DNA from 3 places in the Desulfosporosinus sp. SYSU MS00001 genome. Region 2 is predicted to be linked to each of the others. Evidence: riboswitches for the same ligand, from Rfam matches in the RefSeq annotation. Region 2 holds a riboswitch; each other region holds the start of a gene.
What was found. Region 2 has a riboswitch for lysine ahead of lysA (diaminopimelate decarboxylase). Riboswitches for the same ligand answer to the same signal wherever they lie in the genome.

Region 1 (3,283 bases), on a different contig from region 2:
TTTCAATCAGAAACGAGCGCCATATTTTCTTCTGTAACTCTCAATCTCCAGCCCCTCGGACCACCACTCCATCCCTGAATTTCATGCTAGGAAAACTGCCGCCGGCTATCTCGTTTTCTGGTATAACCTCTTCAATTCTCTCGATATCACGTTCACTTAGACTAATATCCAAAGATTGAATTGCATCTTGAAAATGAGACAGCTTGCTAGCACCTACGAGCGGAATTATATCTTCTGGAGATTCCTATAGTTTAAAAATGCGGGGAGGTTGATCCGCAGGCCCTGTAACCTTCATCAAACATTTAATTCGTATGCTCTCATTTGCGAAAGCAACTTTTCACGGTTTGTATCCTCCATTGAAGTGAGAGGTAATCTGAGATAATCCTTGCAGAAACCCATAGCTGCCATTGCAGCTTTAACCGGAATAGGGTTTACTTCACAAAACAGGGCGTTTATAAGGGGATAAAGTTTACATTGCTGCTCTGCGCTGCCTGCAATATCGCCGTTAAAGAACCGTGTGCAAATCTCACGTGTTTGGGCCGGCATGATGTTGGAAAGCACCGAAATGCAACCAATTCCACCGAGTGCCATAAGCGGAACTATCTGGTCGTCATTACCTGAATACAAATCAAGCTTGCCTCTTACACGCGCCATCGTTTCAACTATTTTTGAAATGTTGCCGCTTGCTTCTTTAATCGCTGCTATATTTTCATGCTCAGCTAATGCCTCGTAGGTTGCAGGCTCAATATTTACTCCTGTCCTTGATGGAACATTATAGAGAATGATAGGCTTTGTGCTCTTGTCGGCAATTTGAGAAAACATTTTAATTAGGCCCTTTTGCGTAGCCTTGTTGTAATAAGGGGTGACTACAAGCATTGCATCCGCACCTGCTTCGCAGGCAAAACGAGTGAGCTCATGCGCATATTCGGTGTCATTGCTGCCTGTACCTGCAATGATCGGCACTCTGCCTTCCGTGTGCTGAACTGCAAATGTAATTGCTGCTTTATGCTCATCATCAGTTAGGGTTGAAGCTTCACCTGTGGTTCCACAAATCACAAGTGCATCAATTCCTTCTGCAATTTGCCAATCGATCAATTTACCAAACTGCTCATAATTAATTCCTGTTTCGTCCAGAGGAGTGATTAGGGCAGAAGCGATACCTTTGAAAATACTGTTCTTTTTCATGTTAATTCTCCTTCTCTGTTAATACAAAAAAATAAATAGCTGATACGGAATCAGCTACTAAATTACCCACATGAACCTCAGAATCATATGGTAATATAGATAGCTCTCCGCATATGCGACAGTTGAACAAATCTTATTTTGCCCAACCAGCTCAGTCCCCACGTAATGGAACTAACTTCGGCATCTACACCTTTCACCGAAGTTACGGTTCTACGTAACCTTGACAACTTCGGGTACTGATTGTAAAATGCACCTCTATCATTTCAGTCCAGTCTATTCATATTCGGTAAACTTGTCAACCCCCAAATATCATCATTTTTTGCGCAGGGCAAAATGCTGCTGTCTTGCCGATAGGAAATATAAACATGCTAGCAGCATCAGGATGATAATTCCCACCATCAAACCCACAAGTTGATTTCCATTCATGGCTGAAGTGGACAGGACCACAAGTAACAGAACTGCTGCTATAATTGTTTTTCCATTCATACGCCGCCGGAAACGATAATGGGTTGCTGCAATAATAAGCCAGTTTGTAATAAGAGCAACCCCAGCGGAACTAGCTATATATACCAAAATCTGCTGAGGCAATAAGTATGATATACCCACAACGCATAATAAAAAGGCACTGGATAGCATTACTGCCGAGACTGGCACTCCTCGTTTGTCTTCTTTGTTCAAAAAGGCTGGAGCATCATGACGTTCTGCCAGTGATTTAAGCATTCGCGGTACTCCATACATATTGGAATTCATAGCAGAAAGGATTGCACTCAATATCACCGCATTCATTATGCTGCTAATTGAAATCAGACCTAATTGACCAAATAGGGGAACAAAACCACTGCCATTTAGTGGCACCCTGTTCCAGGGAAGTATCCCAACTAATGTAGTAATGGACCCCAAATAAAGAACAATCAAAGCTACATTTATTATCTTGACAGCTTCGGGTACTGTTTTTACCGGATCCTGGGTTTCTCCCGCAGCCGGTCCGATTACCTGTTCACCCGCATATGTATAAACAACAAGAAGCAGCGATGAAAAAAAACCTGATAATCCGTGTGGAAAGAAACCTTCGTGGTTAAAATAATTTGATATTCCCGGAGATTTTAACCCCGGCCATAACCCAATAAACAGGACTACACCCATAATAATAACTACGACTAAAATACCTACCTTAATCAAGGATAAGATTTCTTCAACTCGCGCAAGGGAACGAACATCTAAGAGACTAATACAGATAATTAACACCGCAATAATCAGACTGATCATCCAGATGGACCAAGACGGCAGCCAAAAACGCACAATTAAAGCCGCAGCTACCATTTCTGTAGCCAGTGTAAGAATCCCTGCTACCCAGTACATCCACCCAGATATGAATCCCATGGCTGGCCCTAAATATTCCCCTGCATAGACGCTAAACGAACCTGTAGTTGGTTCAACAACACTCATTTCCGCTAACATGAACATGATCAAAGTTGAGATGATACCACCTATAACAAATGACAAAATGATTGAAGGCCCTGCCTGATTAATCGCAATTCCGCTAGCAACAAAAATACCGGAACCAATGGCCCCTCCCAATCCTAGCATAGTCAGGCCGGGAAGATTCAATGTATTCTTTTTGCTGTTTGTTTCTTTACTATCCTTCATTTTTCCACCACCATCAGCTTACTGCAGCAAGACTCCTTCTATTCAAATTTGTCTAGCTCATTTACCGGCATCCTAAGATGATTTTACCAGAAAGTCCGTTCAAATTCATGTGGATCCGAACGGGTGAGCCCCGATAGAGATCTTTCATTTCTATCATGAAACACAAACAGACTGCCTTTTTTGGCAGTCTTTCGCTTGTTACCTGGCGATGACCTACTTTCCCAGGGGCTATGCCCCAAGTATTATCGGCCCTGGAACGAAAGGCGGATGAGCCTTTCGCCACACTGCGTCCCGTTACGCATTCTCCTGCAGCGTGACGAAAACCGGACGAGGTTTTCGCCACATTGCGACTTGTGAAACATTCTCCTGCAATGTGGATCCGAACGGGTGTAACCCCGGTAGATATCTTTCATTTCTTTCATGAAACACAGATAGACTGCCATATTTGGCA
Region 2 (3,283 bases):
AACGCCCGTATCTATGGACCTATAATGAGAGCCCCCTTACTCTTTCATCAAAACAATCTCATCTCATATCCTAATCACTATTTGACTCAACAAAATTATTTACCCTATTCTAATAACTCCCAACCCTCTTTCCCTCTGTCAACACCTTTACCCTCTTACTATCAATCTTATCCTTACGGGCCTTCTATCCTAGGAAGCATACCGCCGCTGCCTTTAGGTTATCCCCAAGTTCTAGTTCCTCATAACGCTTACTCAAGGCCCGTTTCCCCCAATGGTCTGACCCTAATTTTGATTGCCATTCTTATTTTAGTTGCCCTTGATTTAACCTTAGTCCGACCTCAAAAAGGATATTAGTGATAAGGACCCGGATACGAATTAACGTACACGGATCCTTTCTTCAGTCCTAGCGACTAGCTATAGGCAAGTGGGTTAAACGTTCGGGGAGAACATCATTTCTCAATAAATCATGATATGTTTCACGTTTCACAATCACATCACCCTTGCCACCCTCAACCAAGACAACAGCAGGCCGGGCAAGACGATTATAATTGGAAGACATCGAGTAATTATATGCGCCGGTACAAGATACGGCTAACAGGTCACCTGATTCAACTTTGGGCAGATTAATATCCCAAATTAACATATCGCCGGACTCGCAACACTTCCCTGTAATCGAAACCTCCTCAGCAGTTTCTTCACCGGCACGATTTGCCAAAACAGCTTCATAGCGTGCTTGATAGAGAGCTGGACGCGGGTTATCCGCCATGCCCCCGTCAACAGCAACATATTTACGTATCCCGGGAATTTCTTTAATTGACCCAATCGTATAGAGGGTAGTACCCGCCGTTCCGACAATAGAACGTCCGGGTTCAATGATAATTTTAGGAATTGGAAATTGATAACTTTGACAGGCATTTTCAAGAGCATTTTGCACAGTTTTGGCATAGTCCTCAATCTGTGCAGGTTCATCACCTGAAGCGTAGTAAATTCCAAATCCTCCGCCTAAGTTCAATTCCTCCAAAAGGTACCCGGTCCGTTTGTGAATATCTGCCATGTACTGAATCATAATCTGGACTTCGTGACTAAAGGATTCCAATTCGAATATTTGCGACCCGATATGGGCATGAATTCCTTTGACAACAAGGTTGGAAGAGGATAATGCCAAATCCAAAGCCCGGTCAGCAGTTCCGTTCGTAAGGGTGAATCCAAACTTGGAGTCGATTTGTCCTGTCTGAATGTATTCATGAGTATGGGCTTCAATGCCAGGGGTCACTCGCAGAAGTATGTTGACCGATTCATGCAATTCTTCGGCCAATTCGTTGAGAAGACTCATTTCATAAAAATTATCAACAACAATACGTCCAACGCCGGCCTTAATGGCCATTGCCAATTCTACTGCAGATTTGTTATTACCATGAAAATAGATACGCTCAGCAGGAAATTCTGCCTGCAGAGCAGTATGCAGTTCTCCGCCCGAGACAACATCCAGCCCTAATCCCTCTTGGTTTACGATCCGACACATAGCCAAGGTGGAAAACGCTTTAGAAGCATAAATCACCTCGGCATTTTTCATTCCTTGAATAAAGGATAGATAATATCGTCTGCATATTTCCCGAATATGGGCCTCATCCATAATGTAAAGAGGTGTGCCAAATTCCTGCGCCAATGATATGGTGTCACACCCGCCTATTTCCAAATGTCCCTGTTCATTAACTCGTTGAGTACCGTGCAGCCTCATATTCTCTCCTCCTATTACTTTTCCTTCTCTAGTTAATAAAATACAAACGGCAACAGAAGGAGGTCCTCTGTTGCCGTACAACTGCACGTTAACATTGACCCTCTTCTCCTGTTGGGAGTAGTTCTCCATACGATAGTCTTCATAAACCTATCGTATGACAGTCCCACAGTTGTTGACTGTAGAACCAGCCACAAAAATCACGCTGCTTTTTGCGCTTCGGCGAAATCCCCTTTTCTATGGTCTCATCAGTTGCCGCAACCTTTTCCATAGTACTTATGTCATTCGCGCCTCTACCACACCTCCAAAGAGATGAGGCATATGAAATTTTTTTCAGTATACCAAACTTCTAATGGAAGGTCAAAATATTTTTCCGGAAATTTCCCTGGAAATTTTTCGGGGCTCTGACTATTCTTTTATGCTCCTTGTTGCTCGTCTTCTTGGGATTTGCCCTTAAAGGTACCCTTGCCAACAGCGTTGGCCCATTTTCCGCAGCGATCTCCCCATCGCGCCAAAATTGATCCTTCCTGCAGAATCTCAACAACTTCACAGCGATTGGCACAACCGGAACATTCAAAACTTCGAGCATTAAACTGGGTTTCACCCAATTGTAGCCCTCGGAACCTTGTCCGTAATTCTGATTGCCTTCCTACCTTCTCCTGTGCCAAATAAGCAGCTCCTAGAGCACCCATCACGCCAAAATGTTCCGGGACTATAATGGGTTGGCCAAGCTCCTCTTCAAAGGCTTTGCGAATACCAGGATTGGCAGCCACACCCCCTTGGAAGAAAATTGGCCCTCGTATATCCTTGTTCTTGCCGACATTATTTAAATAATTGCGAACCATCGCTTGGCAGAGTCCGGCCAAAATATCCGGCAGTGCATGCCCCAGCTGCTGTTTGTGAATCATATCTGATTCGGCAAAGACTGAACACCTCCCGGCTATTTTAACGGGACTTGCAGCTTCAAGGGCTAGATGACCAAACTCCTCAATGGGTATACCAAGTCTGGCCGCTTGCTGATCAAGAAATGATCCGGTTCCTGCGGCACAAACGGTATTCATGGCAAAATCAGAAACAACCCCATCACGAAGGATAATAATTTTAGAATCCTGACCTCCGATTTCCAGAATGGTCTGAACTGAAGGATTAACTCTGGAGGCAGCTACAGCGTGAGCAGTAATTTCATTTTTAATGACATCCGCACCTAATAACGTTGCCGCTAACTGACGAGCGCTGCCAGTTGTACCTACACCGATTATTTTGGCAGATTTCCCAATCTTTGACCTCAAAACCTTAATTCCTTCCTGGATCGTTTGCATAGGCCGTCCTTGAGTTCGCAGATAGAGCGTTAAAGCCACTTCATTTTTTTCACTGAGCAATACTAAATTCGTGCTAACAGATCCTACATCAGCGCCTAAGTAATAGTTATCGTTCCCCAACAACCGACACACCCTCTCTAGAAGTTTCTGAAATGCCTCTGAGGCTGGGCCTTTCCAATAAATCCACAAAGGCCTCCAAACGTGTTTGTATTCCAGCGTGCCCAGTATG
Region 3 (3,283 bases), on a different contig from region 2:
TTAAGTAAGGAGGGCCTTCATAAAATGAACTCATACGTTGATGCTGTTAAAAATGAAATGCGTAATTGGAAAAAAGCTATTTTTGTTATTATCTTCACAGTTGCTCGGCTTATTTATGGTTTTGCTTGGGTTCAAGCTGGTTGGGAAAAAGCGACTTCAGGCTGGCTTAACTTTGCCGGAGGGCACGCAAAAGGGCTTATAGCAGGAATGGCTGCCAACATGCTGCCACCTAAGGCTCATGGTTTTGATCCTCTTTATATCAATAAATTATGGGCATGGATTGCAGTTCACATCTTTAATGGTATGCCTGGTGTAACAGATTTCTTAGTCCCTATCTGCGAAATAGCCGTTGGTATTGGTATGATCATCGGCTTCAGACTCTTATGGGTTGCACTTCTTGGACTCTTCCTCAATGTACAGTTTATTACTGCTGGTTCCGGTAACAACTTTGGCTATATTTGGACAAATATTATTATCATGAATTTTGCCAAATACTTTGAGTTAATTGGTTTAAGCGGATATCTCAAGTTTAAAAAAGGACAAAGATCCTAAAACAAGCAATGGCAAAAGGGATCATCAAAAACTTTAAAGAAGTTTTTGATGATCCCTACTTTTTCAGTCTTCAAAATACAATGTTCTTGATCTCTTTTTATTAAAGGGATATCAAGGAGTTTCAAACCAACTGATCCAGCCACTGAAAATATTCGTTCTCTAATTGACCAAGCGTATACTCATTTCTCGCATCTCTGAGTTGCTTATTAAGGCTGCATTTATCCGCATCACGAAGCAAAACGATTCTCATAGGTGCATCCACAAGTACTCCCCCTTATTACATTTTTAGGATTAACATATCAACTGTAATCCAAAGGAAAACACTAGTAGTACCCGTACCGCTGTAAAATCTTCTTAATTTACAGGCTGTTGTAAATATTAAGTAATGAATCGAGCCTCTGGCTAACTTGAATAACTTCTGGGTCAACAAGCGGCTTTTTCAGTCCAAGAACATTTAAGTGCTCTCGCAAAGTTTCAATCATCTGAAGTATTTCAACACGGCTCATTACTATCTCACTCCAAAAACCAGTTTACAACATTACCTTAACACAAATGCTATTATATTCCAAATGTGGATCGGAATCAATTAAATCCGTTAAAAATTTACTCGTTCTCAGTTTTTCCTAGCGTTTTATTTTATAAAAACCACTTCAAGTTCCTCTAGCTCATATACTATAACTAATTATCACTTGCATTTTCAAGATTGTTAAAAAGAGTATAAATTTCTTCAAAACTTTTCGTGATGTGATTTATTCTTTGATTTTGTTCGTTTAAATTCGTTAACACCCCTTCGACTGAAGCCGTGTTTTCTTGGGATATAGCAGAGATTGATAATACTACGCTAAAGTCCATAAACTTACAGTCTAAATGAACAGAATATTCATTGACAAGAGGGCTTATCCCGGTTACGATACTAAAGGATCAACTTATAATTCCAGAGAACCATAATTTCAGGGTAGAGGCGCGGTCCTCAAGAGTAAAGTCATTTTTGATTAGGGAAATATTATGACTTGAAAGGGAGTATCGCCGAAGTGTGTGAGATAATACCCAAAAACTCACATGCTGGTTATGTATTCGAAAGGAGCATAACTGTCACAAGCGTCTTGTGGAGCGCTACCTGCTTCGGCGATATACCTTCTAAAATAGGTAAGCCCTTAAGCAGCACAGAGATAGCTTCAGGGGGCTTACTTTTATTTTGCCTTAAGAAAATCTACGGAGGATTAATATGAGTGACAAAAAACTAGGGTTTTGGTTATTAACTGCACTTGTTACCGGAAACATGGTTGGATCGGCAATTTTTATGCTTCCACAATCTCTTTCCAACGTCGGCTCCCCTGCAGGTGTATTGCTTGCCTGGCTGTTCACCGGCCTCGGAGTTTTAATGCTGGCCCATGTATATGGCCAACTGTCAGACTTCAAACCAGAATTAATCGGTGGCCCGCCCAGTTACACGCGCGAATTATTTGGCAGTAAAAGCAAGCTGGGACAAATCATGGGATTCGAAATTTCATGGGGCTATTGGACCTCAAATTCACCTGGAAATGCTGCAATTCTTATTACACTTGTTGGTTATTTAACGTATTTCCTGCCTATTTTACAATCTAAAACAATTCTCTTTTCCCTGGGCAGTTTTAATGTTCAGATAGGTAATTTTCTCTCTTTTGCTATTGCTTCAGCGGTACTTTGGTTTGTTCATTATCTGATGTTTAAAGGAACCTATACTGCCAGCAAAATTAACTTCTTTGCAACTGTGACTAAAATCCTAGGCTTTATCTTTTTTATAATAATTGCTCTTTCCATCTTTGATGTAACCTATCTCCATCCGTTTATAGCGGAAAAGACGCTTAAATCGGGCGAAACAATCGGACTTTTTCAGCAAATGAATCAAGGAGCTATTCTTACGCTCTGGGCCTTCGTAGGTGTAGAATCTGCGGTCTGGCTATCAGGGCGTGCCAAGAGGCTACAAGATGTTAAATGGGCAACACTTACAGGCTTGATCATCGCCTTAGCTATTTACCTTCTTATTACCTTCTTAGCAATGGGGGCATTGCCAGCCAAAGAGTTGATGGTTGCCGATAAGCCTTTAGTTGACGTCTTGACGAAAATTATTGGCGCAAAGGGTTCCTTTATCATGGCCACTCTCGGAGTTCTCTCTATGCTCGGGGCAACGGTTGGTTGGATATTACTAAGTGTTGAGGTCCCATATCAATCCGCTCGCCTTAATCTCTTTCCTCACTGGTTCGTTAAAGAAAATAAAAATGGGGCACCCTACCGAGCTGCCTGGATAACAAACGCCCTTACCCAATTATTCCTGCTCTCAATGATTTCTGATACTATTGCCAATGCATTTAACGAAATGATTATTATTGCCACACTTGCAAATTTAGTTCCTTACCTTTTCTCCGGCATTTATTCTTTGGTAGTAGTTTTAAAAGGAGAAAACTACGAAAAAATTAATTTATGGAAACGTTTACTGGACGGAACAATGGCTCTGGGAGCCTCTCTTTATTCTTTCTGGGTTTTGAAATCCGGCTTAAGCGATTTAAAAACTTTAGTCCTTGGCATGTTGCTCATCGTATCCGGGTTAATTCTTGTCCCTTTGCTGCCGAAGCATGTAAAAGCTTAAAAAGCGGAAGTGAACTCGTTCAGCTCAAGCTGAACATTAATAAATACCCTAAAACAAAAGCAGGGTTTATCGTTTGAAAGCGATAAACCCTGCTTCTTAATCGGC

Region 1: it holds a riboswitch for lysine, as region 2 does, so the genes downstream of both, dapA (4-hydroxy-tetrahydrodipicolinate synthase) here and lysA (diaminopimelate decarboxylase) in region 2, are expected to answer to the same signal.
Region 3: it holds a riboswitch for lysine, as region 2 does, so the genes downstream of both, ACPUYX_RS03955 (amino acid permease) here and lysA (diaminopimelate decarboxylase) in region 2, are expected to answer to the same signal.

What each region holds. Positions count from the first base shown of each region.
Region 1 is NZ_JBNFTW010000011.1:148,539-151,821, forward strand. Features, by position in the region: gene ACPUYX_RS17805 (DegV family protein) at 1-37, shown strand, start outside; gene dapA (4-hydroxy-tetrahydrodipicolinate synthase) at 295-1,185, opposite strand; lysine riboswitch at 1,278-1,451, opposite strand; gene ACPUYX_RS17815 (amino acid permease) at 1,498-2,832, opposite strand.
Region 2 is NZ_JBNFTW010000013.1:88,721-92,003, reverse strand. Features, by position in the region: gene ACPUYX_RS18990 (hypothetical protein) at 1-354, shown strand, start outside; gene lysA (diaminopimelate decarboxylase) at 404-1,738, opposite strand; lysine riboswitch at 1,849-2,039, opposite strand; gene ACPUYX_RS18980 (acyl-CoA dehydratase activase) at 2,152-3,177, opposite strand; gene ACPUYX_RS18975 (CoA protein activase) at 3,161-3,283, opposite strand, start outside.
Region 3 is NZ_JBNFTW010000002.1:120,889-124,171, reverse strand. Features, by position in the region: gene ACPUYX_RS03970 (DoxX family protein) at 25-552, shown strand; gene ACPUYX_RS03965 (hypothetical protein) at 674-814, opposite strand; gene ACPUYX_RS03960 (aspartyl-phosphate phosphatase Spo0E family protein) at 912-1,058, opposite strand; lysine riboswitch at 1,501-1,676, shown strand; gene ACPUYX_RS03955 (amino acid permease) at 1,778-3,178, shown strand; gene ACPUYX_RS03950 (Bcr/CflA family efflux MFS transporter) at 3,275-3,283, opposite strand, start outside.